DNA from 4 places in the Streptomyces sp. NBC_00376 genome. Region 3 is predicted to be linked to each of the others. Evidence: riboswitches for the same ligand, from Rfam matches in the RefSeq annotation. Region 3 holds a riboswitch; each other region holds the start of a gene.
The links. A riboswitch is a leader RNA that binds a small molecule or an ion and turns the genes downstream of it on or off. The one in region 3 is predicted to bind cobalamin.
Positions count from the first base shown of each region.

Region 1: linked by a shared signal. The riboswitch ahead of OG842_RS03535 (FecCD family ABC transporter permease) and the one ahead of OG842_RS13230 (ribonucleoside-diphosphate reductase subunit alpha) in region 3 are both predicted to bind cobalamin.
Region 2: linked by a shared signal. The riboswitch ahead of OG842_RS27535 (prenyltransferase/squalene oxidase repeat-containing protein) and the one ahead of OG842_RS13230 (ribonucleoside-diphosphate reductase subunit alpha) in region 3 are both predicted to bind cobalamin.
Region 4: linked by a shared signal. The riboswitch ahead of OG842_RS04270 (ABC transporter substrate-binding protein) and the one ahead of OG842_RS13230 (ribonucleoside-diphosphate reductase subunit alpha) in region 3 are both predicted to bind cobalamin.

Region 1 is NZ_CP107960.1:748,602-754,247, reverse strand. Features, by position in the region: gene OG842_RS03545 (hypothetical protein) at 1-338, opposite strand, end outside; gene OG842_RS03540 (hypothetical protein) at 541-1,017, shown strand; cobalamin riboswitch at 1,117-1,270, shown strand; gene OG842_RS03535 (FecCD family ABC transporter permease) at 1,372-2,481, shown strand; gene OG842_RS03530 (ABC transporter ATP-binding protein) at 2,481-3,266, shown strand; gene OG842_RS03525 (ABC transporter substrate-binding protein) at 3,282-4,304, shown strand; gene cbiE (precorrin-6y C5,15-methyltransferase (decarboxylating) subunit CbiE) at 4,398-5,646, shown strand, end outside.
Region 2 is NZ_CP107960.1:6,095,330-6,100,975, forward strand. Features, by position in the region: gene OG842_RS27520 (ABC transporter ATP-binding protein) at 1-830, opposite strand, end outside; gene OG842_RS27525 (energy-coupling factor transporter transmembrane component T) at 827-1,996, opposite strand; gene OG842_RS27530 (SCO2322 family protein) at 1,993-2,679, opposite strand; gene OG842_RS27535 (prenyltransferase/squalene oxidase repeat-containing protein) at 2,676-3,950, opposite strand; cobalamin riboswitch at 4,065-4,202, opposite strand; gene OG842_RS27540 (MBL fold metallo-hydrolase) at 4,413-5,453, opposite strand.
Region 3 is NZ_CP107960.1:2,993,289-2,998,934, reverse strand. Features, by position in the region: gene OG842_RS13235 (ribonucleotide-diphosphate reductase subunit beta) at 1-386, opposite strand, end outside; gene OG842_RS13230 (ribonucleoside-diphosphate reductase subunit alpha) at 386-2,794, opposite strand; cobalamin riboswitch at 2,937-3,064, opposite strand; gene mctP (monocarboxylate uptake permease MctP) at 3,233-4,867, opposite strand; gene OG842_RS13220 (DUF3311 domain-containing protein) at 4,864-5,118, opposite strand; gene OG842_RS13215 (GntR family transcriptional regulator) at 5,344-5,646, opposite strand, start outside.
Region 4 is NZ_CP107960.1:904,282-909,927, reverse strand. Features, by position in the region: gene OG842_RS04285 ((2Fe-2S)-binding protein) at 1-740, opposite strand, end outside; gene OG842_RS04280 (ABC transporter ATP-binding protein) at 737-1,525, opposite strand; gene OG842_RS04275 (FecCD family ABC transporter permease) at 1,522-2,577, opposite strand; gene OG842_RS04270 (ABC transporter substrate-binding protein) at 2,574-3,554, opposite strand; adenosylcobalamin (AdoCbl) riboswitch at 3,575-3,711, opposite strand; gene OG842_RS04260 (VOC family protein) at 4,367-4,714, shown strand; gene gndA (NADP-dependent phosphogluconate dehydrogenase) at 4,954-5,646, opposite strand, start outside.

The DNA of each region.
Region 1 (5,646 bases), 2.2 Mb from region 3:
ATGCTGCAACCGTCGTGGCGGCCGGTGACCATGATTCGGGGCGTCCCATCGGCGTCCTCCTGCGACGTCGCGCACTCCCAGCCCGCCGATTCGAGCAGGACGACCGCGCGAGACGCGATGGCGGCGCCACTGACATTCGCGCGGCGCTTACCGACGAAGCAGCCGGCCGAGTACTGGTGGCGGAGCGGTTCATGCCAGTCGACGATGCGCGGCTCGTCGAGAAACAGCAGGCGCAGATCACTGCCGGGAGCCAAGTCGTATATCAGCTCGACCAGTTGCGCCCGCAGGACTCGGCCCAGCCGGTCCAGCTCTTCCCGCGCACCCGGTATGGGACCCATGACGCCCCCTCTCGCCCGGCCCTGCCATCGCCAGGCATCCCGCTCGACCACCGGGATTCTATTCGGCGTTCGTATGAATCGGGCCTGCCGCGCTGTGGCACAGTTGCCTTGAGCGGGTCGGAGCGTACGGGGCGTCGGGTCGGCGGGTGGTCGGCGGACTCCGAGAGGCGGTGCCGCCCCGAACCGACGGAACGAGGACGGTATGTTGCCGGTAGCCACGCAGGCCGAGGCCCGTGCGCAGTTGCTGCGGCACTTCACCGGGACGCTCCGGGCACTGCCCGCCGAACTGGCCCTGGCGCTATGGCATCCGGACCTCCCCAAGGCGAGGTTTCACGACGGCGTCACCCTGCCCGCGAACCGGATCGACGACGACACCGTCCTGTTCGCGTCCTTCGACATCAGGTATTGGGTGCTCGGAACCACCCCCGACACCTGCGACCAGTATTTCGACGCGGTGATGCGTGTCTGGAGTGATCAGGGCTGGCCGACGCGGACCTTCAGCACCTCGCGCCCGCTCGCGGGAAACGCGGGCACCCCCGACGGGTACGGATTCAGCCTCACGCAGAGTGTCAACGGGTACCTGAGCATGGCCGGGTCGACACCGCTCTTCGTGGCCGACTCGGACACCGGAGACCCGTTCCCGACCCGGATCGACCACCCGGCCGCATCGCGGAACTGAGCACCGCCCATGTGATCGCGGGGTGCTCGGGCAGGAGCGCCGCGCATCGGTCCCGGAGCGGGCCGGCCGGTCGCACGGAGGCCTGCGCCCGCTTCGTTGTGGGGTGTCCCGCACCACCTGTCCGCGCGAGCTATAAGCTGCACATGCCCCGCGGGGGAAGTCCGGTCGAAATCCGGCGCTGACCCGCAACGGTAGGCGGAGCCCGACATCGGGCCCCGTGAGCCCGATTACCCGCGGTGGTGAAGGCTCCTGTCAATTCGCCGTGGACTGCGAGTGGTGCTGCGCAGGGCGCTTCGCGCCCGGGCTGCTCCTTTGATCACGTAGGTGCACGGCCCGAGGCGAAAGCGACCGCCCGTGGCCACACCCCTCGACCGCAAACCCGCCGTGCCTCTGCGCACCTCCCGCGCCGCGGCCGGGCCCGCGCCGCCCCGGCGCGTGTCGCTGCCACTGCTGCTGGCCACCCTGTGCGCCGTGCTCCTGGTCTCGCTCGTCTGCGGGGCGGGGATCGGGGCGTCGGGGCTCTCCTGGGGCGAAGTGCTGCACTGCCTGTGGGCCGGGCTGACCGGCGGCCGGATAGCCCCCGATCAGGTACCGGCGTACACCATCGTCTGGGAACTGCGCTTTCCGCGCGCCGTGCTGGCCGCGGTCGTCGGGGCCGGACTCGCGTCCATCGGCGTCGCCGTGCAGGCCATGGTCCGCAACGCCCTCGCCGACCCGTTCGTCCTCGGCATCTCCTCGGGCGCGGCCGTCGGTGCCAATGCCGTGCTCATCTTCGGCGCCTTCGGCGCGCTGGGCATCTGGGCGCTCTCCACGGCGGCGTTCCTCTCCGCGCTCCTCGCCATGATGCTGGTGTACGCGATCGCACGCACCGCCCGCGGTCTGACCCCGCTGCGGCTCGTCCTGACGGGCACCGCGATGTACTACGGCTTCTCGGCCGTCACCACGTTCATGGTGTTCGCCGCCGAACGTGGCGAGGCCGCCCGCTCCGCGATGATGTGGATGCTCGGCAGCCTCGGCGGCGCCACCTGGTCCTCCGTGCCGATCGCGGCGGGGGCCGTGTTCGGCGGCCTCGCCCACCTCGCCTGGTCGGCGCGCCGGCTCAACGCCCTGGCCATGGGCGACGAGACCGCCGCCGCACTGGGCGTGGACGCGGGACGGCTGCGCAAGGAGCTCTTCCTGGTCTCCGCGGCCGTCACCGGGGCGGTCGTCGCGGTGAGCGGCGCGATCGGCTTTGTCGGCCTGATGGTGCCGCACGCCGTCCGGCTGCTGGTCGGCGCCGACCACCGCCGGCTGCTGGCCGTCGCACCACTGGCGGGCGCCGTTCTGCTGATCTGGGTGGACATCCTCTCCCGTGTGCTGCTCGCGCCCGCCGAACTGCCGGTGGGCGTGCTCACCGCGGTCATCGGCGTGCCGTGCTTCGTACTGCTGATGCGCCGCCGCTCCTACACGTTCGGAGGCGCGTGATGCGGATCGACATCGATGCCCTGACGGTCGAGATCGCCGGCGCACGGCTGGTGGAGGACGCCACGCTGGGAGCGGGGGAGGGGCAGCTCGTCGGCCTGGTCGGCCCCAACGGCAGTGGGAAATCAACCCTTCTGCGCTGCGTCTACCGGGCGCTGCGCCCCTCCTCGGGGACGGTGCGGCTCGGCGGCGAGGACCTGTACGCCATGAGCGCGCGCGAAGGGGCCCGCCTGCTTGCCGCACTGCCCCAGGAGGCGGTCGCCGAGTTCGACTTCACGGCCGCCGAGGTCGTGGCGATGGGTCGGCTGCCGCACCAGCGGTCGATGGGCCGCACCACCGACGAGGACCGGCTGGTGTGCGAGACCGCCCTGGCGGACGTCGGCGCACGCCACCTCGCCGAGCGCGGCTTCCTCACACTCTCCGGCGGCGAGAAACAACGGGTGCTGATCGCCCGCGCACTGGCCCAGCGCCCCCGGCTGCTGGTGCTCGACGAACCGACCAACCACCTGGACATCGCACAACAGCTGGAAGTGCTGGCCCTGGTCCGCCGCAGCGGACTGACCGTCCTCACCGCGCTGCACGACCTCAACCTCGCCGCACTCCACTGCGACCTGCTCCATGTCATCGACAACGGCCGGATCGTCGCGTCCGGCGCCCCGCACGACGTGCTCACCCCCGCGTTGCTGGCCGAGGTCTTCGGCGTACGGGCACACCGCGTCCCGCATCCGGAGACCGGCGCCGTACAGCTGCTCTTCGACCGCCTCCGCCCCGCACGATCCGACTCCTGAGGAGCCGCTCCCACCATGCCCGACCTCGCACGCCCCGCCGCATTCGCCCTCGCGGCCGCCCTGCTCCTCACCGGCTGCGGTGCGGACGTTCCCAGCCGCCAGGAAGAGAAGACCGCTGCCCGGAACGGGGACGGCCACTACCCGGTGACCATCGAGAACTGCGGAGAGAACAAGACGTACGACAAGGCCCCGCAGCGCGTGGTCACCAATGACGTCGGCATCACCGAGATCATGTTCGCGCTCGGACTTGAGGACCACATGGCGGGCTATGTGATGCCCGAGGACAAGGGCGACCTCACCTCCGTTCCCTGGAAGGACGGCTACCGGAAGACCAAGTGGCTCTCCAAGGACCGGATCAACAAAGAACTGGTCATCGACGCCCGCGCCGATCTGGTCTTCGCCGGATGGAACTACGGATTCAGCGAAGGAGACGGATTCACCCCCGCCGAACTCCGGCGGGTGGGCATCGACTCGTACCTGCTGAGCGAGTCGTGCCGCAACGGCCGGGGGAAGGCTCGCGGCGTGATGGCACCACTCGACGCGCTGTACACCGATCTGCGGAACCTGGGCAGGATCTTCGATGTCGAGGACCGTGCGGAAAGCCTCGTCGCGACGTTCCGGAAGCAGGTGACCGAAGCGCGGGCCGGGGCACCGAAGGGCGCCGACCGCCCACGGGTCTTCCTCTACGACGACGGGCAGGACAAGCCGCTGACCTCCGGTGTCTACGCCGGACCGCACGACATCATCACCAAGGCGGGCGGTGATCACATCATGAAGGACCTCAAGGACAGCTGGGTCACCGTGGGCTGGGAGACCGTCGTCGACCGCGATCCCGAGGTGATCGTGATCAACGACTACGGTGACACCGGTGCGGAGCAGAAGAAGAAGTTCCTGAAGTCCTATCCGCCGCTGGCCAACGTGTCGGCCGTCAAGAACGACCGGATCTTCGTTCTCGACTACGCGGATCTGGTGGAAAGCCCACGCAATCCGGCGGCCGTCGGCTCACTTGCCGCATATCTGCAGAAAGTGACCTCCTGAGTGAGGCTCCGGGGCGGCCACCTGGCCGCTGCCCGATCACGGCCGGACAGTAGAGTTCGGCTGCGTCATCCACTGAACACCGAGGTACCGTCCGTGACTCTCGCACCACCCGAACAACCCGCCCCACCTGCGGTGACCGTCGTGGGAATCGGCGCCGACGGATGGGCGGGACTGCCCGAAGCGGCGCGCACGGAGCTCGTCGACGCACAGGTCCTCATCGGCGGCGAGCGGCAGCTCGGCCTGCTCCCGCCGTCCTGCCGGGGACAACGGTTGCCGTGGCCCTCGCCGTTGCGGCCCGCCGTCCCCGGCCTGCTCGCCGCGCACGCCGGGAGCAGGATCGCCGTGCTCGCCAGCGGCGACCCCATGTTCTACGGCATCGGCCGGGCCCTCACCGAAGTGCTCGGCACCGATGCGCTGAGGATCCTGCCCCACCCGTCCTCGGTGTCCTACGCCTGTGCCCGGATCGGCTGGCCGGTGGAGGACACCGAGGTCGTCACCCTGGTCGGCCGCCCCGCCGCCCGGCTGGCCGCCGCCCTGCACGACGGCCGGCGGGTCCTGGTCCTGAGCGCGGACGCCGCCACCCCGGCCGCGGTGGCCGGGCTGCTGTGCGAACAGGGCTTCGGGCCGAGCCGGCTGCGCGTGCTCGAACAGCTCGGCGGAGCGGGCGAAGCCTGCCTGGAGGGCACCGCCGACCACTGGCCGCACCCACCGGGCGACCCGCTGAACATCATCGCGATCGACTGCCGGCGCACCCCCGAGGCCCTGCGCCTCGGCGCCGTACCCGGTCTGCCGGACACGGCGTACGAACACGACGGACAGCTCACCAAGCGGCACGTCCGGGCCGCGACGCTCGGTGTGCTCGCACCCGCCCCCGGCGAACTCCTGTGGGACATCGGCGGAGGCTCGGGATCCATCGCCATCGAATGGATGCGGACCCACCCCTCCTGCCGCGCGATCACCGTGGAACGCGACCCGCAACGCGCCGGGCGCATCGCACGCAACGCCGACCGGCTCGGCGTGCCGGCCCTGCGCGTGCTCACCGGACCGGCCCCCGGCATCCTGGCCCAACTGCCCACGCCCGACGCCGTGTTCATCGGTGGCGGGCTGACGGTTCCCGGCCTGCTCGAGACCTGCTGGGACGCGTTGCCGCCCGGCGGGCGACTGGTCGCCAACACGGTCACGCTGGAGTCCGAGGCGTTGCTCGCCGAGGCGCACCGCACACACGGCGGCGAACTGGTCCGGCTGGCGGTCGCGCACGCCGTGCCGGTCGGCGGGTTCACCGGCTGGCGGCAGGCCATGCCCGTCACCCAGTGGTCCGTACGCAAACCCCTGACCAGTCCCC
Region 2 (5,646 bases), 3.1 Mb from region 3:
GCGGGCGGACGCACCGGCGCCAGCCGTTCGCGCAGGTCCGCCGCCCGGCGCCGGGCATCGCGGACCGAGAGCGGCAGCGGCTCCCACCCCGCCAGCCGGCCCAGCGCGACGACCGGCGGGCGGACCGGGGAGACGGCCATGACGTCCGCGGGCTCGCCCACGACCGGGGCGGCGCCCGGCGACGGCAGCAGGACGACCCGGTCCGCGTACTGCACCACCCGCTCCAGCCGGTGCTCCGCCATCAGGACCGTCGTACCCAGGTCGTGCACCAGCCGTTGCAGCACGGCGAGGACCTCCTCGGCCGCCGCCGGGTCCAGGGCGGACGTCGGCTCGTCGAGTACCAGGACCTTCGGGTGCGGGGTGAGGACGGAACCGATCGCGACCCGCTGCTGCTGACCGCCGGAGAGCGTGGCGATCGGCCGGTCGCGCAGCCCGGCGAGCCCCAGCAGGTCCAGGGTCTCCTCGACCCGCCGCCGCATCACGTCGGGGGCCAGGCCCAGCGACTCCATGCCGTACGCCAGCTCGTCCTCGACCGTGTCGGTGACGAAGTGGGAGAGCGGGTCCTGGCCCACCGTGCCGACCAGGTCGGCGAGTTCACGCGGTTTGTGGGTACGGGTGTCACGCCCGTCGACCGTGACCCGGCCGCTCATCGTGCCGCCGGTGAAGTGCGGCACCAGACCCGAAACGGCACCCAGCAGCGTCGACTTGCCGACCCCGGACGGGCCTACGAGCAGCACCAGCTCGCCCTCGGGCACGGTCAGGTCGACCCCGGACAGGGTGGGGCGCTCCGTCCCTTCGTACCGCACCGAGACCTGCTCGAACCGGATCACTGGATCTCCTTGGAATTCGCCGCGCCCACCGGCGCACCCACCGTCGGCGGCACCGGCGCCACCACCGCGGGCAGCAGCCCGATCAGCACCGCCGCCGCGGGCCACAGCGGAAGCACCGGCGCGACCAGCGGGACGACCCCGGGGTGCAGCGCCGCCTCGTCGACAACGCTCGCCCAGATCATCGCCACCGCCACCGCGACTCCCGAACCCGCGACCAGCCAGGCCCGCGCACCCCACCGGTCGGGCCGGTAGCGGGTACGGACCGAGCGGGCCCCGCCGAGCCGCAGCCCGGCCATGGCGGCGACGAGCCCGGCGATCAGCACCGGCAGCCCGTACACCGCGCCCTGCGCGGCCAGCAGCCCGTACGTACCGGCGCACACCCCGAGCAGCCCGCCGAGCGTGAGGACGTTCGTGGTGCGGCGGACGGCGGGCGGGACCTGGGCGGTGCGCCCGTAGCCGCGCGCGTCCATCGACGCGGCCACCGCGACCGACCGCTCCAACGCGCCCTCCAGGACCGGCAGTCCGATCTGGAGGACCGCCTTGATGCCGCCGGTCGGACGGCCCCGCAGCCGCCGTGCGGTGCGCAGCCGCATCACGTCGGCGACCATGTTCGGCGCGAACGTCATCGCGACGACGACGGCGACCCCCGCCTCGTACAGCGCGCCGGGCAGCGATTTCAGCAGCCGGGCCGGGTTGGCGAGCGAGTTCGCCGCCCCGATACAGATCAGCAGCGTGGCCAGCTTCGCCCCGTCGTACAGCGCGAAGAGCAGCTGCTCGGTGGTGACCCGGCCGCCGATCCTGACCCCCTTCGCCCAGTCGGGCAGCGGCACTTCGGGGAGCGTGAACACCGTGTGCGTACCGGGGATCGGCGAACCGAGGAAGACGGAGAAGACGAGCCGCACACCGACCACGAACAGCCCGATCCGGATGAACGCCCCGTACGAACGGGCCCACGGCGCGTCCGTGCGGCGTGCGGCGACCACATAGCCGGCCACCGCGATCAGCAGCCCGAGCAGCAGCGGATTGGTGGTCCGGGACGCGGCGGTGGCGAGTCCGAGCGCCCACAGCCACCACGCCCCGGCGGGCAGGGCGTTGCTCCGGGTCGCTTCGGGGGCGCGCAGCGGACGCCGGCGCGCCAGGACGGCGGAGCCGGTCTGGGCGGTCATCCGCGGCGGCGGCGGGACTGCACGACCGCGGCGATGCCGAGCAGGAGTACGGCACCGACACCGACGAGCACCCCGGCGGACGGGCCGGAGGAGCCGCCGGAGCCGGAGGACGCGGCGGACCCGGCCGGTGTGGCCGAGGCGGACGCCGATCCGGCAGGCGTGCCCTGCCCGTCGCCGGAGACCTGTTCGCCGCAGCCGGAGCCCGGGTAGCCGGTGATGGCGCAGAGCATCGCGTCGCTGCTGTAGCGCAGCGGCTTCGCCACCGAGGCGAGCGCCTCCGCGGCGCTCGCGTCCGGGGCGACCCGCGCACACGCGGTACGCGGCGCGGGCGGAGTCTCACCGGCCGGGGCGTCCGCGGCCGTGCCCGGGTCGATGACGAGCGCTATTCGCTTGGTGCCGTCCTTCGCCGGGGTGACCGCGCAGATCTTCGCGAAGTCGGGGGCGCGGCGAGGCTTCGCCGAGTCCTGGGAGTCCTCGCTGACCGAGAACCGGAAGCCCTGCACCGCCCCGTCGTCCGGCCGCACCAGGGACGGGCCCTGGGTGGCGTACGTCCAGTCGGAGCCGGAGCTCTCCCAGAACGACCAGTACCGGTAGCCGGCCGCCTGGGCCGGTCCCGCGCCGAGCACGGCCAGGACGGCGCCCAGGACCACCAGCAGCGCGGTGGTCCGTCCCGCGCGCCTCACGGCTGCCTGTTCTTCCGGCGACCGCTGATCAGGAAGAACGCGATCGCGGCGAGGACGAGGCCGATGCCGATGTACCACCACACGCCCCCGATCACGTCGTCGCCGCTGTGGACCTGGTCCTTCTCCGTGGGCTCGTACCCGGTGTCGGCGGACGGGTCGGGCGTCACCACGGCGGCGGGCTCGGGGCCGGCCGCGTTCAGCCGGGCGACCAGGTCGACGCCGCCGAAGTCCCGGGCGTTGTTGCCGGTCGCGTGGGCGGCAAGGATCAGCTGGGCGTAGGCGGCGGGGCCGCTCCGGGCGGCCCAGTCCGCGGAGTTCTTCTTCAGCCAGGAGATGGCCCCGGCCGCCTTGTCCTGGTGGCCGGCCGCGGAGAGCGCGACGACCGCGTCCGCGGTGTTGCCGAAGTCGGGCTGCGGGGTGGTGTCGGTGGCACCGGGCATCGGCGCCTGGTTCAGGTGGCCGCTGCCGGCGAGGGCACCGGTGAGGTAGTGGGCGCCGTTCTGGGCGGCCTGCTCGGGCGTGAGCCCGGGACCGGGCCGGCAACTGGGCGCCTTGCCTGCGGCGTTGTTCCCGACCGCCATCGCCTTGCCCATCGTGCCGAGCACGGCGGCCGCGGTGGCGTCCGCGTTGGCGGCGAGCCCGCCCTTCTTGTCGGCCTGGTACGCGAAGGCACCGCCGTCCTTCCCGCCGCACGGGATCGCGAGCGCGAGCAGCGGGTCGTAGGGGGTCTTGCCGCCGGGCGTCGTGATGTCCGCGAGCCGCTGCCCCTGGCGGGCGAGGGCGCCGATCACCAGGGAGGTGGAGTTGGCGTCAGTGGGCGCGCCCGCGGTGTAGCCCCAGCCGCCGTCCTCGTTCTGCACGGACTTCAGCCAGCGCACCGAGTTGTTCACGGTCTCGCGGTGCCCGCCCACCTCGACCAGGGCCTGGGTGGCGGCCGCGGTGGCATTGGTGTCCCGCACGGTCTTCGCGTCGCACGGCTTGGCGGCATCGGGCCGGAACGCGGCGTAGGAACCGTCGGCGCACTGCTGGGAGATCAGCCAGTCCACCGACTTCGCGGCCGGGGTGACCCCTTCGAGCCGCTGGGCGAGGAAGGCCATCGACTGCCGCCACACGCCGTCGTAGGTGGGGTCCGCCGTGCCGTACAGCCCGGAAGGCAGCGCGACGGACGGCGAGGGCGACGGGGACGGCGCTGCCACCGCGACCGGCGCAGCGGCCGCGCAGAGCACGGCGGCGGTGGCGGCGAGCGTTGCTGCGCTGCGACGTACGGTCATGGCGGGCGGGGCCTCTCCTGCGGGGTGAACCGGGCACAGGCACGCTCAGGCACCAGGCTCCGGCTCCGTATACCTCGACGGTGCCGACCACCGGGGGATCCGGTGGTCCGAGCCGGTCACGACCGCGGACAGGGCATTCCGACTCACCGCCTGCGAAGACGGTTCACGGCTGCGTGGTCAGTGCCGGATTCGCACCGGCTTCCCCCTGAACGGGCATGATGACGACCCGCACACTGTACCGGGCGGGTCCGGGCGGGGGCCGGGCCGGGAGGAGCGCCCCCTGATCACACCGAGACGTACATCACTCCGTTCCGCTCCGCACCGCAGGTCGCGCTCGCACCGCGAGGCACGCGACGGTCACACCGCGCCGCACCCCACCGGACCGCCACGCCTCACACCGTGCCGCACGCCACCGGACCGCCACCGCTCACACCGCGCCGCACGCCACCGGACCGCCACGCCTCACACCGCGATGTACGCCACCGGATCGGCCCCCGGCACCGCCTCCGCGCGCCCGAGCTTCACCAGCCGCCGCAGATGCGCCTCCGCCTCCGAGACGGCGATGTTCCGGGAGCCGTGCGGGATCTGCTCCCAGGGCCGGTTCCACTCCATCCGCTCGGCCAGCTCCCACGGTGTCAGCGGCTCCGCCAGCAGCCCGAGCAGCCCGGTCAGCCGCTCCTCGTGATGCCCGAGGAGCTCCCGTACCCGCCCCGCCGCATCGGTGAAGGCGTATTGGTGGGCGGGCAGCACCTCGGCGGCCCCGAGCCGGCCGATCCGCTCCAGCGAGTCGAGGTAGTCGCCGAGGGGGTCGGTGGCCGTGGCATCGTCCGGGTCCTCGTACAGCCCGATGTGCGGACTGATCCCCGGCAGCAGGTGATCCCCCGAGAAGAGCCGCCCCCGGCCCGGCAGATTGCCCGGGTGCTCCTCCTCCAGGTGCAGGCACACATGCCCCGGCGTGTGCCCCGGCGTCCAGATCGCCCGCAGCCTGCGCCCCGCCAGATCGAGCAGCTCACCGGGGACGATCTCGCGGTCCGGGAGCGCGGCCCGCAACCCCGGCAGCGTCCGCATCCGGCCCCCGTCGGCCGCGGCGGCCCGCAACGGCGCGAGATGCTCCTCGGGCGCTCCGACCGCGGTGAGCTTGGCCGCGAGATAAGTCAGCCACCTGCCGGGTTCGGACTCCCGGGTACGGCGCACGATCGCGGTGTCCGCCGCATGCATGGCGATCCAGGCCCCGGAGGCCTCGCGCACCTGCCCGGAGAGCCCGTGGTGGTCGGGGTGGTGGTGGGTGATGACCACCCCGTGGATGTCGGCCATCTCTGTGCCGACGGCGGCGAGCCCGGCACAGAGCGTGTCCCAGGCCTCGGGATCGTCCCATCCGGTGTCGATCAGGACCGGTCCCCGATCGGTGTCCAGGACGTGCACGAGGGTGTGGCCCAGCGGATTGTCCGGGATGGGCACCTTGATGCTGTGCACGCCCCCGCCGTGGTCGGTCACCTGCGTCATGGAGGTCCCCATCTCTCTCGGCGACGTGCTGCTGCGATCCGTCGCGCCCGCGTGTGGGTGCGTCGGGCCCACTGTAACGAGAACTTGTTCCAGTAGTAGCCCCGGTCGACCATCTCGTTCGGGGTGCTGTCACGGACGTGGACACCTGGAACTGGAACTGGTATCAGTTCTGACACAGAGTCAGATCCTGGGT
Region 3 (5,646 bases):
GCCGCGCGGTCGTCCGGGTCGGGCAGGTAGGTGTCCAGCAGCGTCAGATAGAACTGGACGTGCACGGCCTCCTCGAAGAGCTGCCGCGACAGATACAGCCGCGCCTCGGGGGAGTTGATGTGCTTGTACAGCGTCAGCACGAGGTTGTTGGAGACGATCGAGTCGCCCGTCGCGAAGAACGCGACCAGCCGGCCGATCATGTGCTGCTCGCCGGGGGACAGCTTGGCGAGGTCGGCGACGTCGGAGTGCAGGTCGACCTCCTCCACCGTCCAGGTGTTCTTGATCGCGTCCCGGTAGCGCTCGTAGAAGTCCGGGTAGCGCATCGGCCGCAGGGTCAGCTCGAAGCCCGGGTCCAGCAGGTTCTTCTCGGAGTTGGTGGAGCTCATTACTGGCAGGCCTCGCAGGACTCGGGGTTTTCGAGGGAGCAGGCGATCGCGTCCGCGTCGGGCGCCGAGGCCTGCTGTACGGGAATGGGGGCGGCGGCCGCCGCCTGGCCGGAGGCGGCACGGGCGATCCGGGTCGCCGGGCGCGAACGCAGGTAGTACGTCGTCTTCAGCCCCTGCTTCCAGGCGTACGCGTACATCGAGGAGAGCTTGCCGATCGTCGGCGTCTCCAGGAACAGGTTCAGCGACTGGCTCTGGTCCAGGAACGGCGTACGGGCCGCCGCCATGTCGATCAGGCCGCGCTGCGGGATCTCCCATGCGGTGCGGTACAGCGCCCGCACCTCCTCGGGGATCCAGGCGAAGCCCTGCACCGAGCCACTGGCCTCGCGCAGCGCCTCACGGGTGCGCGCGTCCCACACCCCGAGCTTCTTCAGCTCGTCCACCAGGTACGCGTTGACCTGAAGGAACTCACCGCTGAGCGTCTCGCGCTTGAAGAGGTTGGAGACCTGCGGCTCGATGCACTCGTAGACGCCCGCGATCGAGGCGATCGTCGCCGTCGGCGCGATGGCGAGCAGCAGCGAGTTGCGCATCCCGCTCTTCGCGACCCGGGCGCGCAGCGCCTCCCACCGCTCGGGCCAGTTCAGCTCGGTGTCGTAGTGGTCGGGGTGCAGCACACCGCGCGCCGCACGCGTCTGCGACCAGGCCGGAAGCGGGCCCGAGCGCTCGGCGAGCTCGCAGGACGACTCGTACGCGGCGAGCATGATCCGCTCGGAGATCTTCGTGGAGAGCGCGCGGGCCTCGGGGGAGTCGAAGGGCAGCCGCAGCTTGAAGAAGACGTCCTGGAGACCCATGGCGCCCAGGCCCACCGGGCGCCACCTGGCGTTGGAGCGGCCGGCCTGCTCGGTCGGGTAGAAGTTGATGTCGACGACCCGGTCCAGGAAGGTCACGGCGGTGCGGACGGTGGCGTCCAGCCGCTCCCAGTCGATGCCACCGTCGGCGACGAACGCGCCGAGGTTGACCGAGCCCAGGTTGCAGACCGCCGTCTCGCCGTCGTCGGTGACTTCGAGGATCTCGGTGCACAGGTTCGACGAGTGGACGACGGTGCCCGGCTCGGCGGTCTGGTTCGCGGTCCGGTTGGAGGCGTCCTTGAACGTCATCCAGCCCTGGCCGGTCTGGGCGAGGGTGCGCATCATCCGGCCGTACAGCTCACGGGCCGGGATCGTCCTGCGGGCCAGGCCCTGGGCCTCGGCGGCCCGGTACGCGGCGTCGAACTCGTCGCCCCACAGGTCGACCAGGCCGGGCACGTCGGCGGGCGAGAACAGCGACCAGTCGCCGTCCGCGTCGACCCGGCGCATGAACTCGTCCGGGATCCAGTGCGCCAGGTTGAGGTTGTGCGTACGCCGCTGGTCCTCACCGGTGTTGTCGCGCAGCTCCAGGAACTCCTCGATGTCCGCGTGCCAGGTCTCCAGGTAGACGGCGGCGGCGCCCTTGCGGCGGCCCCCCTGGTTGACCGCGGCGACGGAGGCGTCGAGCGTCTTCAGGAACGGCACGATGCCGTTGGAGTGCCCGTTGGTGCCCCGGATCAGCGAACCGCGGGAGCGGATGCGGGAGTACGACAGACCGATGCCGCCCGCGTGCTTCGAGAGCCGGGCCACCTGGTGGTAGCGGTCGTAGATCGAGTCGAGCTCGTCCAGCGGGGAGTCCAGCAGATAGCAGGAGGACATCTGCGGGTGCCGGGTGCCGGAGTTGAAGAGCGTGGGGGAGGAGGGCAGGTAGTCGAGCCGGCTCATCAGCCCGTACAGCGCCGCCACTTCGTCCACGGCGCGCTGCGAATCGTCCTCGGCCAGCCCGGCCGCGACCCGCAGCATGAAGTGCTGGGGCGTCTCGACGACCTGGCGGGTGTGCGGGTGGCGCAGCAGATAGCGGCTGTGCAGGGTCCGCAGCCCGAAGTAGCCGAAGCGGTCGTCCGCTCCGTCGGCCAGCGAACGCTCCACCAGCGCGTCGAGGGCGGCCGCGTGACGGGCGACGAACTCGGCGGTCCGGTCCGCGATCAGGCCCTCGCGGTGGCCGACGGCGACCGAGGCGGAGAAGGAGACCGCGCCCTGGCCGGCCGCCTCGTCCGCGATGGCGAGGGTCAGCAGCCGGGCGGCGAGCCGGGAGTAGGAGGGGTCCTCGGAGATCAGCCCCGCGGCGGCCTCGGTGGCCAGCGACCGCAGCTCGGCCTCGTCGGCGCGGGCGCTGCGGCCGCGCAGCGCGGCGGCGGCGACCCGGCCGGGGTCGGTGTCGGGCAGATCGGCGGTCAGTTCGGTCAGGGTCCGCAGCAGTGCGGTTCCCGGTCCGTCCTGTGCGGCGGCCTCGGACTCGGCTGCTGCGGACGCGGCGACTGCCGGATCGGCTGGCGCGATGGTCACGTGGTGCTCTCCCTCGCTCGGCTCGGGGCCGGCGGGGATCGGGGCAGCCCTGCGGGCGCGCAGACCCGGAACAGGGCAGCACTTCGCACGGCGTCCACCGGCCCAACCGCGAGGCCCGGACGTCTGGGCATCCGGTTCGGTCGAGCCGGATGCGCTGCCGGCAGGTCATCGGACTGACTCGGGGGTGCACAAAAGCGCACTGAATACACCGTTGCGGGACAGTTCCGGATTCGCACCGGATTCCCCTGCGGCGACAGCGAGGACGAGCATACATGTGGGGGCTGCCCGAAGAGGCAGCCCCCACATGTTGTGTCGGTCGGCAAATGCCGGGACCACAGGACGCGTTCTGCGGCCCTTTCGGGCAGACGGCGGACGGCCCGTCGCACCCCTTCGGGAAAGGGGCTCGACGGGCCGTCCGCAGGCCGTGGGGCGCGGTCGTCAGTGGCCGCCCGGAGCGCCCGCCGTGGCTGGCGGGAGTTCCGCCTCGACGCCCGGGTCGCCCGCGTCGGCGGTGTAGTCGGCCGGGGAGGTCTCGTCGATCCCGGCAGGTGCCTTCACGGCGTTCAGGACGAAGGTGAGCACCACCGTCACCACCACGTTCAGCACGAACGCGGTGAGGCCGATGTAGCCGATCTCGCCGATTCCGGGGATCTCCTTGGACGAGCCGCCGAAGTGCTTCTGCGTCGGCGAGGCGACCCCGTACGCGGCCACCGTCCCGTACACCATGCCGACCGCCCAGCCGGCGAGCAGCGCCCAGCGGTGGAACCAGCGGGTGAACAGGCCGCCGACCAGGGCGGGCATCGTCTGGAGGATCCAGATGCCGCCGAGCAGCTGGAAGTTGATCGCGACCGTCTTGTCCATGGTGAGGACGAAGGCGAGTGCGCCGACCTTGACCAGCAGCGACACCAGCTTGGAGACCTTGGTCTCCTGCTCCGGGGTCGCGTCCGGCTTCAGGAAGTCCTTGTAGATGTTGCGGGTGAACAGGTTGGCCGCGGCGATCGACATGATCGCGGCGGGCACCAGCGCGCCGATGCCGATGGCGGCGAACGCGACGCCCGCGAACCAGTCCGGGAACATGTTCTCGAACAGCTGCGGGATGGCCAACTGCCCGTTGTCCACCTTGATCCCGGCGGCGATGGCCATGAAGCCGAGCAGCGCCAGCAGGCCCAGCATCAGCGAGTACAGCGGCAGGATCGTGGTGTTGCGCCGGATCACGTTGCGGCTGCGGCTGGAGAGCGTCGCCGTGATCGAGTGCGGATACATGAACAGCGCCAGCGCCGAGCCCAGCGCCAGGGTGGCGTAACCCCATTGGCCCGCCTCGCCCGGCGCGAGCGCGCCGCGCGGTTTGCCGGTGGCCGGGTTGGTCTGCGAGAACGCCTCGCCCGCCTTGGCGAAGATGTCGTCGAAGCCGCCGAGCTTGATCGGGATGTAGATGATCGCCACCGCGATGACCAGGTAGATCAGCCCGTCCTTGACGAAGGCGATCAGCGCGGGTGCCCGCAGCCCGGACGAGTAGGTGTACGCGGCGAGCACCGCGAACGCGATCAGCAGCGGCAGGTCCTTGATGAACCAGTGGGTGTTCTCGCCGCCGCCGACGCCCATCACGTCCAGCACCGCCTGGATGCCGACCAGTTGGAGCGCGATGTACGGCATCGTGGCGAGGATGCCGGTGACGGCGACCGCCAGCGAGAGGCCCTTCGAGCCGAACCGCCCGCGGACGAAGTCCGAGGTGGTGACGTACCCGTGCTTGTGCGATACCGACCACAGCCGCGGCAGGAAGGTGAAGATCAGCGGGTACACGAGGATCGTGTACGGCACGGCGAAGAAGCCCGCCGCGCCCGCCGCGTAGATCGCCGCGGGTACGGCGACGAAGGTGTACGCGGTGTACAGGTCGCCGCCGAGCAGGAACCAGGTGACCCAGGTGCCGAAGGAACGCCCGCCCAGGCCCCATTCGTCGAGGCTGGCCTCGTTCTCGGCCTTGCGCCACCGTGCCGCCAGGAAGCCCATGACCGTGACGGCCACGAAGAAGAAGATGAAGACGCCGAGCGCGACGCCGTTCACGCCGTCCTTCATGCCGACGCACCCCCCTTGCGGGCGCGCTGGTCACGCTGCCACAGCTTGTACGCGATCATCGTGAGCGCGGTGGAGATCAGCACCCAGAGCATCTGGTACCAGTAGAAGAACGGAATACCGATGAAGGTGGGGTCCACCTTCGCGTACGAACTCACCCAGAGCATCGCCACGAACGGCGCGACGAGACAGAGGGCGATGACCACCCGTACCGGTGTGACGGTGGGTGGTTTTCCTTCTGGTTCTGCTGGCATGTGGCGACTCCGTCCCCTCGCTGAGCACCTTGTAATGCGCAGGAAATCTAGGGGAGGCTTCCGGTCACCGTCACCCCCCGTCCGCATTGCGGTCCGGCAACGGTCGGCCGAGTGGGTGTTCATGCTCGAAATACGGCCAAATGTACGACGTTTGGTCCGGACCGGGGTGCGCGAAAGGCCCCCGCGGAGTGATGCGTTCCACGGGGGCCGAACGATGGCGCGGACTCAGTCCGTGGGCCGCTTCAGGCGCGCCACGAACTTGTACCGGTCGCCGCGGTAGACCGAACGCACCCACTCCACCGGTTCGCCCTGTCCGTCGAGCGAGTGCCGGGAGAGCATCAGCATCGGCAGGCCCACGTCCGTACCGAGCAGCCCGGCCTCGCGCGGGGTGGCCAGCGAGGTCTCGATGGTCTCCTCGGCCTCGGCCAGCCGTACGTCGTACACCTCTGCCAGCGCGGTGTAGAGGGAGGTGTACTTCACCAGCGAACGGCGCAGCGCCGGGAAGCGTTTGGCCGAAAGGTGGGTGGT
Region 4 (5,646 bases), 2.1 Mb from region 3:
CGTAGCCGCTCCTCGCGGCTTGTCAGACAGCAGCTCGCACAGCGCACCGCCTCCGCGCTCGTGTAGTACAGACAGCAGGTGTTGCGCAGATAGACCAGCCGCTCCGGGCCGTCCGGCGCTCGCCGGACCCTTGCGACCTCGCCCAGCGTCGCGAGTCCGCCGGGGGCGGTGTCCACGAACTGCCACCAGCGGGCAGCCAGCAGATCCACCTGGTCGCCGTACGCGCACAGCGCCGTGGCGCAGCCATGGGCGATCCCTCCACTCAACTGCCTGGCTCCGGCGCGGGTACGACGGTGCAACGCATCGGCGATGGGCAGCAGATGCCCGTCGAGCACGGTGCGGTGCAGCAGCCGTACGGAGCCCTCCCCGGCCCGGGGCGCCAACAGCCGGGCACTGCGCACCCGGACTCCGCCGATCCCGTGCGCGGCGGGGAGCACCAGGACGTTGCCGGACCGCATGTCCGGGACCTCGTCGTACAGCGCCCAATGGAGCACGGCGGCGGCAGTGACCCAGCCCGCGTACACCGCCATCAGGGTCAGGGCGGTCGCATGGCCGGTGCGGTGGCCGCTGCCTGTGCGTTCACGCTCCAGCAGCGTGGACAGCTCCTCGCCCGCCGGATCGGCCAGTCGGTCGGCTGCCAGCCACCGCCCGGCTTCGCTCGCGGGCGGTTCGCCTTCGGTGACCTGCCAGCGTGGTCCGTGTGGCAAGGGCGTCCAGACGGAGGAAGTGTCGTCACTCATGACAGCGGGAGGTAGACGACGTTGGGGGAGCCGGTGACCGGGTGGACGCCGATCCGGGAGCGTATCCCGTAGACCTCGGCCAGCAGCTCTTCCGTCAGTACCGCGTGCGGGGAACCGGACGCCACCAGCCGTCCGGCGCTGAGGACGAACAGCCGGTCACAGTAGGAGGCAGCCAGGTTGAGGTCGTGCAGCACCAGCAGATTGGTGGTGCCCAGGGTCCTCACCAGGCCGAGGATCTCCAGCTGATAGCGGATGTCCAGATGGTTCGTGGGTTCGTCGAGCGCCAGCAGCCCCGGTTCCTGGACCAGGGCGCGGGCGATCAGGGCCCGTTGCCGTTCCCCGCCGGACAGTTCTTCGAACCGTCGGTCGGCCAGGGGCGCCGCGCCGACGCGCTGGAGCGACTGGTCTATGCGGCGGGCGTCGTCGGCGTCGTCCTGCTCCCAGAACCGTTTGTGCGGGCTTCGGCCCATCGCCACGATCTGGCGCACGGTCAGGCCGAAGGTGCCGGGGCTGTCCTGCGGTACGACGGCGACGCGGCGGGCCCGTTCCTTCACACCGAGGGTTGCGGCGTCCGCTCCGTCCAGCAGGACCCGACCCGTTGCGGGTCGCAGGGCGCCGTACACACAGCGCAGGAAGGTGGTCTTGCCGCTGCCGTTCGGCCCGACCAGGCCGACGGTCTCGCCGGGGGCGGCGTCCAGCGTGACCGCGTCGAGCAGGGTACGGCCGGCCACCTTGTAGCCGATCCCGTCGGCGGCGAGCGCCGTCGGGGACGATGCCGGGCTCATCCGGTGATCCCTTCGGTACGGCTGGAGCGGCGCAGCAGCCAGAGGAAGAACGGGCCGCCCACCAGGGCGGTGACCACCCCGGCGGGGATCTCCCGGGGAGCCGCCACCGTCCGCGCCAGCAGATCGGCCAGCAGCAGGAAGACCGCCCCGCCGAGCGCGGTCACCGGCAGCAGCCTGCGGTGAGACGCGCCGACGATCAACCGAGCGGCATGCGGGACCATCAGGCCGACGAAGCCGATTGCCCCGCTGTAGGCGACCAGCACCCCGATGATCAGCGACACCAGCACGAAGACCCCGCCCCGGAAACGGCCGGGGTCCAGGCCGAGGCTGCGGGCCCCTTCCTCCCCGGTAAGCAGCAGATCCAGCGGACGGGCCAGGCTGATCAGGAGCACGGCCCCGATGCACAGGACCACTGCGGGCAGGGCCAGTTGGTCCCATCGGGCGCCGCCCAGGCCGCCCAGGGTCCAGAACATGATCTCCCGCACATGCTCGGCCCGGGAGGACAGCACCAGGATCAGGCTGGTGAAAGCGGACAGCACGTACTGGATCGCCACCCCGGCCAGGATCAGCCGGCCCGTCGTCATGGTGCCGCCGCGCCGGGCCATCGCGTAGACGGCGACCAGCGCGGTCATGGATCCGGCGAACGCTGCGAGGGGCAGTGCCACGTCGGTGGCCACCCCGGCGCCGACCCCCAGCACGACCACCACGGCGGCGCCCGCCGACGCCCCGGACGAGGCGCCCAGCAGAAACGGATCGGCCAACGGGTTGCGCACCAACGCCTGGAGCACCGCGCCCGACAGCGCCAGACCGGCACCGACGACGGCCCCGAGCAGCACCCTGGGCAGCCGTACCTCCCACACGATCGTCGGGAACGCACCGGAGCGTTCACCGCCCAGGACCGTACTCAATACCTCGCCCGGCGGAATCCGTACCGGGCCGAGCACCAGACCGGCCACCGCCGCCGCGAGCAGCAGCACCGTGAGGGCGCCGATCACGACGGGGGTCGAGCGGAGGACGGACTTCGGGCCGGGGCGGGCGGACCCCGCGCTCACGGAGTGCCGGGGTGCAGCTGCCCGGCCAGGTCCTGTACGGCGTCGGCGACCCGGACACCGAGCACGGCCGAGGACAGCGGGAGTACCGCGAACTTCTTGTTCTTGATCGCCGGCACGTCCGCGAGTGCCGGGTCGTTCAGCAGCCGCTTCTTCTTGGCCTCGACCGTGGTGCCTCCGTAGTCGTAGATCACGGCCACCTCGGGCTTGCGCTTGATGACCTGCTCCCAGGACACGTCGCCGAAGGTGGCGTCGAGGTCCGCGAAGACGTTCCGGCCCCCGGCGAGCCGGACGATCTCATTGCCGATGCCCTTGCCGCCCGCCGTGAACGCGGAGCTGTCGCCGGAGTCGTACACGAACACCGAGGGATGTGCGGAGCCCTTGAGTTCTGTTTCGACCGTCGTGATCTTCTGTCGTTCCTCGGCGATCAGCTTCTTGCCGCGCTCCGGTACGCCGAAGGTCCTGGCGACTTCGGTGATCTCGGTGGCGAGCTGGTCGATGCCGACCTTGCCCTTGGTGCAGTTCTCGATGTTCAGCCGGGTGTTGATGCCGTCCTTCTGGAGACCCGCCCGGTCCTGGCCCTTGGTCTTGTCGAAGGCGCTGCTGTACCCGCCGTAGACGAAGTCGGGGTTGGCGCCGAGCAGCACCTCCTTGGAGGGGTACTCCTTCGCGAGCACCTTGGTCTTGTCGTACGCGGACCGGTACTCCGGCAGGATGCTGTCGTCCAGGTAGGCGGTCCCGGCCAGCCGGTCCTGGAGCCCGAGGGCCAGCATGATCTCGGTGACGTGCTGGTTCATGGTGACGACCCGCTTCGGCGGGGCGTCGAAGGTCGTCTTCGTACCGCAATTGGTGACGGTGTAGGGGAAACCGTCGGCGACCGGTGCGGCCTCTGCCTTGGCTTCGCCGCCGGTGCCGCAGCCGGTGAGAGGCAGCAGAAGCAGGGGTATGAGCGCGAGGGGTACACGGCGTATCGGGGGCATGACCGAGCCTTTCCGGGGGATGTCCTCGTCCCCTGGGTCGTACGAGAAGGCGGCGCGGTCAGTATCTGGCTTCCGGGCTGTTGCAGCCCGGTCACAGTGGCGGGACCGTACCGGATTCACACCGGTTTCCTGACGCGCGTCGCCTGAGTTTTCGGAGCTCATTCTGTCAGACCGCGTATTCCGCAGGTCATGCCCATTGCGCTGTCGGCCTTGGGCGGCCCCGGACACCGACATCCGCGACGACGATCGGCACTGCGGACGGGTTCCGCCCGGACCGGCGGGCTCGCCCGCCCCTGAAGGGCGCCATCCTTACCTACTGGACGTGGGACAGACACGGCTCGCCACGGAAAGTTCGTCGAGGCCCGGCCGGTTCTGGACATCGAGCACGTGGGTGCAGAGGTTTTCAGGCCGTTGCCGTGAGGCCCGGACACCGCCGCTGGAGGACTGAGAGGTACCGCTCTACCGGTTTCTGGACGCCTACTCCCCCGCTGACGCAGAAGAGGACGGTGGTCGCGCCATCGCCCGCAGCGGTTGTTGTCTGTCGGCAGAAGCGGCTCCAGACGTCGCCACTCCGCCTCTGTCAGATCTCCCCGACCAGTCATACGAGAGCCAACGAATCAGTGGGCGGCATGGGTGCGCGGTCAGCAGCTGCGATGCCACCACGCCAACTCCGGTTCTGCCATCAGCTCGTGATGCGTTCGACCGAGGAGCACCGCGTCTCAAGCGTGTTGCGAAAGTGTGTGCGGCGGCGGACGTGGCGTAGTACTTCTGGGGAGACACAGAGACACGTTTGTTCTCACTTGGAGTCGTCGATGGCCGTTCGCCGTGTTGTGCCCAACATTCAGTCGGAGGCCGCGCAGGAGAGCCGGGAGTTCTATGGCCTGCTGGGCTTCGAAGAGGTCATGAACCACGGCTGGATCATGACGCTCGCCTCCGCGTCCGCCCCGGCAGCGCAGATCAGCGTCATGACCAGTGACAAGACCGCGCCCGTCACCCCCGACATGAGTGTCGAGGTGGACGACGTGGATGCGGCTCATGCGGTCATGCGGGACAGCGGCGCGGAGATCGTGCACCCCTTGCAGGATGAGGAGTGGGGCGTGCGGCGGTTCTTCGTCCGCGACCCCAGCGGAAGGGTGGTCAACGTGCTGGGCCACCGCTGAAGGCCTCCGCACCTTGGGCGAAAGCGCAGGTCGCAGCCAGTCGTTGGTGGCCGCGATAAGGACGGTGGCCTCATAGCGGACCGCGAGTTTGTCGTATCTCGTGGCCACGGCCCGGTGGCGCTTGAGGCGGTTGATGCCGCACTCGACCGCGTGCCGAGCCCGGTAACCGATCTTGTCGAACTTCGGTGGGCGGCCGCCTCGTGAGCCGCGCTTCTTGCGGTCAGCTTTGCGGGTGTTGGTCAGCTTTCGACTTCGGTTTTGTCGCCGCCCCAGAGGGTGTGGAAGGCGCCGTTGCGGTCGATGCGGTGGTAGGTGTGTGCGCCGAAGTAGTCGCGCTGGCCTTGAGTGAGGGCGGCGGGGAGGCGCTCGGCGCGCAGGGAGTCGTAGTAGGCGAGGGTGGCGGCGAAGGCGGGGGTGGGGACGCCCTGGGCAGTGGCGGTGGCGATCACGGTGCGCCAGTCGTTCTGTGCGGCGGCGATTTCCTCGGCGAAGCTCTTGTCCGAGAGGAGGCTTGCCATCTGAGGCTGGGTTTCGTAGGCGCTGGTGATCCTGTCGAGAAACGCGGCCCGGATGATGCATCCGCCGCGCCAGATCGCGGCGACCTTCCCGAGGTTGATGTCCCAATCGTATTGCTCGCTGCCGGCCGCGATCTCGTGGAAGCCCTGGGTATAGGCGACGATCTTCGAGGCATACAGTGCCTGCTCGACCTGGTCGGCGAATGCCGCCGCCTTGTCCTCACCGAGCTTGCGGGCGGTCGGTCCTGCGAGGTGGCGTGAGGCATCACGGAGGGCGGCGTGGCCGGAGACGGAGCGGGCGAAGACGGCCTCGGCGATGCCGGAGACAGGAACACCCAGATCGAGGGCGACCTGTACTGTCCAACGACCGGTGCCCTTCTGCTCCGCCTGGTCGAGCACAACATCCACGAAGGGCTT